Regions from separate parts of the Arthrobacter sp. TMN-49 genome, predicted to be linked through region 2. Evidence: predicted binding sites of a transcription regulator. Region 2 holds the regulator's gene; the other holds the start of a gene.
What was found. The regulator LexA, encoded in region 2, represses DNA repair genes until DNA is damaged. The targets are predictions, from matches to a motif close to TCGAACANNTGTTCGA.
Positions count from the first base shown of each region.

Region 1: ACX80E_RS05685 (DUF6504 family protein) is a predicted target of LexA. The motif match lies at 1,364-1,379, and genes of this name have one in related genera.

Region 1 covers NZ_JBTNDH010000009.1:7,514-10,923, reverse strand. Annotated here, with positions in the region: gene ACX80E_RS05695 (SOS response-associated peptidase) at 1-553, shown strand, start outside; gene ACX80E_RS05690 (GNAT family N-acetyltransferase) at 743-1,249, opposite strand; gene ACX80E_RS05685 (DUF6504 family protein) at 1,526-1,858, shown strand; gene ACX80E_RS05680 (DNA polymerase III subunit alpha) at 1,851-3,410, shown strand, end outside.
Region 2 covers NZ_JBTNDH010000021.1:10,951-14,360, reverse strand. Annotated here, with positions in the region: gene ACX80E_RS11085 (histidinol-phosphate transaminase) at 1-462, opposite strand, end outside; gene ACX80E_RS11080 (LysM peptidoglycan-binding domain-containing protein) at 565-1,005, opposite strand; gene lexA (transcriptional repressor LexA) at 1,281-2,024, shown strand; gene ACX80E_RS11070 (ATP-dependent DNA helicase) at 2,172-3,410, opposite strand, start outside.

The sequences.
Region 1 (3,410 bases), on a different contig from region 2:
TGCCAAGTGGGGGCTGGTGCCGGGCTGGGCCAAGGACCCCGGGGTGGGGGTGCGTGCCTTCAACGCACGCAGTGAAACCGTGGCGGAGAAGCCAACGTTCCGGGCGGCCTTGAAGACCAAACGTTGCGGGGTGCCCGTGCAGGGCTACTACGAATGGAAGAAGTCACCGGACGGCAAGAGCAAACAACCGTACTTTGTGCACAGCGCCGACGGCTCACTCATCACCTTTGCCGGGCTTTACGAATGGTGGAAGGACCCCGCCAAGGACGATGGGGCGCCGGACCAATGGCTACTATCCACCAGCATCATCACCATGGCATCGCCACCGGAAGGGGAGCTGGCCACCTTGCACGACAGACTGCCGGTGCCGTTGAGCATTGAAGGTTTGACGCAATGGCTCAACCCGGCAGCTGGCTCGCCGGTGCAACTGCTGGAAATGGTCCTGGCGGAGGCCTACGGCCAGGCGGCCACGTGGCAGCTTGATCCTGTCAGTGCTGCCGTGGGGAATGTGCGCAACGACGGCCCCGAACTCATCGAGCCCGTCGCGCTGTAGGGGCCGGCGACGAGTCAGACGTTGCCGGCGTCGTCCACGGCCCAGACAGGATTATTCACGACGGCGCCCGCCGCAACCGCCTGCGCCAGCACGGCGTCGACCTCGGCCTGTGAGATACAACTCACGGGAGCGGGACACGTCACGGACGCCCAAGGTAATAAACGTCAACCGCTGTTCCATGGTGGCGCTTTAGTCCTCGGAGTCCTCGGGAGACCAGCGGCGGAAGTCCAGTGACAGGTACAAGGCAAGGGCCGCTGAATTGCTGGATTCGACCCGCAGGGCAACATCTGTCTTGCCCTCGTTAAACAACGTGTCCATGGTGGCAAGAACCAAGTCCTCGGCCAGGCCGCGGCGGCGGTGCTCACGGTCAGTGATCAGCTCAATGATGAAGGGAGTGTCGGGGGTGTCGTCACCGATTGCGTGCTCCACCACCAGCACGGCTGCGACGATTTTTCCGTTTTCATCCAAGGCAACGTGAGAGGCGCTGGGGAGGAAGGGGCCGTATTTGCCGGCCATGGAGGCTTGCATGTCTGCCAAGGCAACTTCGATCGAATCACCGGCGGCTCCGGCGTCGTAGGCGGTGTAGTACAGCTCCCCAAGGCGTGGGAGATCTGATTTCAGGACGGTACGTGAAGCCATCTTGAGTTCGCGTTCCAATGGAGTGGTCTTTGCGATGAGGGTGACCATGTCAGTCATGGAACGCTCCTTATAAAAAATCGTCGTGGCGCCGTCAGTACGACTAAGCCAATGGCCATAAGGCAATGCTAGACGCCAGTTGCGTTGTCAGCTATCTACATAACGCTTTATGCGCAGAACAGATGTCCGCGCAAGCGTTTCTTCCCAATGTGCGGGTTACTTTCCGCGTGAAATTGAGCGTACACTTAAATCTATTCGGATATATGTACTAATGAGTCATTCGGATCAAGAACATGATGCTGAGTTGGCATTGCCGGGTGGAGGTGGAGTGCGCGCATGGGCACCTTTAGCGAGTCGGTCAAGGTGGGGCGCTCAGCTGCGGGGGCGCTGGTGCAGCTGTGGTGGCGTGGGCGGTGCTACACCCTCGCCGCCGAACCCTTGTGTTGGTATGAGCGGCGCCCCTGGTGGGAGAGCGAGACACGCATGCGCCCGGGTGAAGGGGTGGGATACGTGGACACCCAAATGTGGCGGGTGCAAGTACGCCAGGAAGGCAAAACGGAGCTGTTGACTTTGGACTTGGTGAGGTACCGGCCCAGTGACCGTTGGCGGGTCATAAAAATCCATGACGCTGTGGATGAGCATTTTAAGGAGCTGCTAGAAGGTGCGTAACTTTGTCCACTTGCACTGCGCCTCAGCCTTCAGTGCTCACTATGGGGTCTCCTGGCCCGAGGACTTGGCCCAGGCTGCAGCCGCCGATGGCGCCAACGCGCTGGCCATCACCGACAGGGATGGACTCTACGGTGCCGTCAAGCATGTCAAAGCCTGCAGGGCTGCCGGGATTGACCCCCTAGTGGGGGTTGACCTTGCCGTGCTGGAAGAGGGGCAAAACGGGTTAGAAGTGGCCGGACGCGTGGTGATCCTGGCCCATGGTTCAGCCACCCTGGCTCCGGGTGCAGGCTACGGCGCCCTGTGCCGACTCATTTCTGCCGCACATGACCAACCCAGGGGGCTTGTGGGCCTCACCCTGGCCCAACTGGCCGCAGGTGTTGTGGACACGAATTCCGGCAGGGCTGCCTTGACAGTTTTACTTGGCCCCGCATCACCGGTGGGCAGGGCCCTGAATGGGCGCAAATATCTGGTGCCGCGCACCAAATTTTTGAGTTGGCGCAATGCCATGCCTGTCGGCTCCCTTGTGGTGGAAATCTTGAGCCATTTGAGCGCACCCGGCGCACCCATGAGCACATCCCAGGCAGTGCGGATGCTGAAATTGGCGCAGGAGTTTGATGTCCCCGCCGTTCTAAGCAACGCCGTGCGCTACAGCTGTGAAGATGATGCGCCCACGGCAGATGTTCTGGATGCTGCCAGGAACATCGCGCCGTTGGAGAAGCTCAATGACTTGCAACCCACGGGGCAGGCCTGGCTTAAAAGCGCTGCCCGCATGCAGGCCGTGGCGCAAGAGATTGTGTACCAGGGCGGCTATGGCAGTGCCGAGCTGAGGCAGCTATGGTCCAACACCGAACAGCTGGCTGACAAATGCCGGCTTGACCCCGCAGCCGATCTTGGCTGGAAACAACCCAAAACCCCTGAATCACAGGTGTTGGGGTTGACGCAGCCGGCGGGCATGGAGTTGCGCCAGCGCACAGAGGCAGGGCTCAACCAGCGCTTCGGGGGACTCCCCGGCAAGAAGCTGCTTGAGGTGCGCAACAGGCTGGAGGTGGAACTGGCCACCATTGGCGGGTTGGGCTTTGATTCCTACTTCCTTACCGTGGCGGAAGTCTCGGAGATGATCAAGGACATGGGGGTGCGCCGGGCAGCGCGAGGTTCCGGGGCGTCGTCGCTGGTTAACTATCTGCTGGGCATCAGCGCCGTGGACCCCATAGCTAACGACTTGCTCTTTGAACGCTTCCTCTCCCTGGACAGGTCAACGCTGCCTGACATTGACCTTGATGTGGAAAGTGCGCAACGTCACAATGTGTACAGGCGCATTTTTGAACGATTTGGCTCCAAACGGGTCACCCTGATGAGCATGCAAAACAGCTACCGTGCCCGCGGAGCTGTCAGGGATGCCGGCCTGGCGTTGGGCATGGACAGGGCCGAGATTGATCAGATAGCCAAACAGCTGTGGCGGTTTTCGGCAGGATCCTTCCGGGAAGCGTTGGCGGAGAAGCCTGAGCTGCGCGATTTTGCCGCACAGGTGGAGAGCTCCCGCCACGCCCAAGGA
Region 2 (3,410 bases):
CACCTGTTCGGCCGCCGATGCTGCGCTCAAACCGAAGTCCGCATCGCGCCATCCCGCGATGTAGCCGGTTCCTGTGCCGCTGGCCAGCAGGGGGTACATCGAGTATGTGGGCGGGAACCCCATGGCGGTGCGTCCTGGCCCACCAAATGCCTGAAGGATTTGTTGCAGTACTTCATTGGAGCCGTTTGCGGCCCACACGTTGTCATCGCTGAGGCCGTGGCCGAGGTAGGTTGCCAGCTCCTGGCGGAGAGTGCTGAATTCCCTGTCGGGGTACCTGTTGAGGCCTTCCAGTTCCGCAGCGACGGCTTTCAGGATGGCTTCCTTGGCGTCGGCGGGGACACCGAAGGTATTCTCATTGACATTCAGCAGCACCGGGACGTCAAGTTGGGGTGCACCGTAGGGGTGCAGTCCGCGCAGATCGTCGCGGAGTGGCAATTGGCCTAGGCGTTCAAACTGATCCATGGTTCCAGCTTAATTGCCGGGGGCGGCAAACACCGAAACCGTGACAGTATGCGGACACTTTGCCCCGGCCACCCGTTCGTGGGTTTGCCGGCTGCCGGTGTTCTACTGCGGGATGGGCACGAAGATCCGCTGCCCTGCTTGCAGTACGCCTGTGCTGAGTTCGTTCAGGGCAACGATCTCCCGTACCACTTCGCGGACGTCCCGATTCGGATTGGAGGCGCCGGCGATGCTCCATAAACTGTCGCCCTGGAGGACAGTCACCGAATGCGCGTAACTGTCCATATCGATGGCCGGATGCTCAGCGCTGGCGTTGGCAGGGCTTGCCAGGGAGCCAAAGACAATTGCCAAGGCGATGAACACCAGCAGTGAGGAGGCAACGATGGCCGGCACACCAAAGAGAACAAGCCTGCCCCTGCGCGTCAGCGCCAGCTTTGCCGCGGGGGCAGCTCGCCAATGATGCTGGGCGGAGCCGGCCGGGCCGGCGCCGAACAGGGCCTTGGGTGTACTACTAAGAGGTCCTGCAGAGATAACCATTGCATTCATGACTTCTCGTCCTTTCACAGTGGATCTAGATCCCTGGCCACACATGCCGACTGGATCGAAATTCCATACTTCGTATCCTCGATAGAACGTATGTTCTAATTTGCTACTAGTACAGTTTTAGCATCTATTGACGACACTTGCCAAGGGTTGATAGAACAAATGTTTGAAATTGGCCGTATTGTGGCTTAAACTTGAATCACAAGGATTGGCCGCTAGATGCAGTCCACCAGCAGGCACTGACATTGTTCAGGGCAGCCACGAAAGGACCCGGAACCATGGCGCTTCACGAACCTCCGCACCGCATCCCCCAAGCACCCAGCCGCGCTGGCATGAAGGGGCTCACTGTTCGGCAGAAAAAGATCCTTGAGTGCATCCAGCGCTCCATTGCCGACAAGGGCTACCCGCCCTCCATGCGTGAAATCGGCGACGCCGTCGGGCTGGCCAGCCTGTCCAGCGTCACGCACCAACTGACCCAGCTTGAGCGCCACGGCTACTTGCGGCGCGACCCCAAGCGCCCCCGCGCCATGGAAGTTCTTATCCCACTGGTTTTGGACAACGGCGAGGTGGAGATTGAAGGGGTCAGCGCACCATCACAGCTACGCAGCTCCAACGGGCTCAACTTCGCCGAACTCAGCAGCTCCTCTGACACTGCCTTTGTTCCGTTGGTGGGCCGTATTGCGGCCGGCGGTCCCATCCTGGCCGACCAGTCGGTCGATGACATCATGCCGTTGCCACGCCAAATTGTGGGCAGCGGGGAGCTGTTCATGCTCAAGGTTCAAGGTGATTCCATGATCGACGCGGCCATCTGCGACGGTGACTGGGTGGTGGTGCGCCAACAGCCAACAGCCAACAATGGCGACATTGTGGCTGCCCTGCTCGACGACGAGGCCACTGTTAAAACGTTCCGTCAGCGTGACGGGCACACCTGGTTACTGCCCCAGAACACCCGCTATGAACCCATTCTGGGGGACCACGCAACCATCATGGGCAAAGTGGTGTCGGTGCTCCGAAGCCTCTAGTCGCGCCAAATAACACGCATACGGATTCATGGTTCCTAAGGCCCAGGAACGGGCATTTTCCGGCTACTATCCGACACGTCGGCCGCGGGCGGCCTTTGGTGTCTCCTTTACGTAGCCTACAAAAATACCCGTTCCTGGGCCATAGCGTTATTTCCCGGAGAGCCGCTTCAGGGCCGCCAAGGCCACGGCGCGGTCCTTGGTGGCCCAGAACGGCGGCAGTGCCGCGCGCAAGAATCCGCCGTAACTGGCGTTGGCCAGGCGGGAATCAAGAACAGCCACCACTCCCCTGTCGGCGCTTGAGCGAATCAGGCGCCCCACGCCTTGGGCCAGCCGCACGGCTGCATGGGTTGCGGAGATGGCTATGAAGCCGTCGCCGCCGCTTTGTGCCACGGCCCGGGCCCTCGCTGTCACCAGCGGGTCATCGGGTCGCGGGAACGGAATCCTGTCAATGACCACCAGCCGGCAGGACGTTCCTTGAACGTCAACGCCTTGCCACAGTGACATGGTGCCGAACAGGCAGGTGTCCGGTTCGTCGGCGAATTCCTTGATGAGCCCAGCCATGGAGGAATCGCCCTGGCACAGAATCTTGACCGAGAGTTTCTTGCGCAATTTTTCAGCCGCGTCCTCTGCCGCTCGGCGCGAAGAGAACAACGCCAGGGTACCGCCACCGGCGGCAGTGATCAGCGCAGCCAGTTCATCAAGCTGCTCGGCCGACATGCCAAAGCCTGGTTTTTGCAGGTGCGCAGCCACGTACAGCATGCCTTGCTTGGGGTAGTCGAAGGGAGAGCCGACGTCGGCCCCCGTCCAGGCGGGTGCCTCGGGACCCAGCAGGCCCAGCCCGCCGGCCGTGGCCTGGAAGGATTCGCCAATGGCCAACGTTGCCGAAGTCAGCACCACTGTCCGGTCCGCGAACAAGCCCTCACGAAGTTTCATGGCCACACTCAAGGGGGCAATGTTAATGACCGCCGGTTCGCCGTCGTCAGCCTTCTGATAACCCTTGCCGGGGGTGAAACTGCCTGGCCGTGAAGCCCACACCACCTCACGCGCATCAGCGGCAGTGAGCAGCCGCTCGCACAGATCAAAGATCAAGTTCAGCCGGGCCCGGGCAATGGACCTGCCGCCGTCCACTGCGGCGTTGCCCTCCGGTTTGGAATCTGAGAGTGCCGCCCGCACGGCGTCGCGCACTTGTGCAACGGCCTGGCTTTGAACGTCGTTCAGGCCGTTGGGCAGCAAACCCTCCGCCGTCCCGGCAAAAGCCAGATCCAGTGCCGTAGCACTGGCGTGAATGGCCTCAACCGAAACAGCTGTGTGCTTGCGGGTACTGGAGGCTGCCGCCTGCACCATCTGCACCGACAGTTGCCCGGTGACGGCACCGGTGACCCTGTC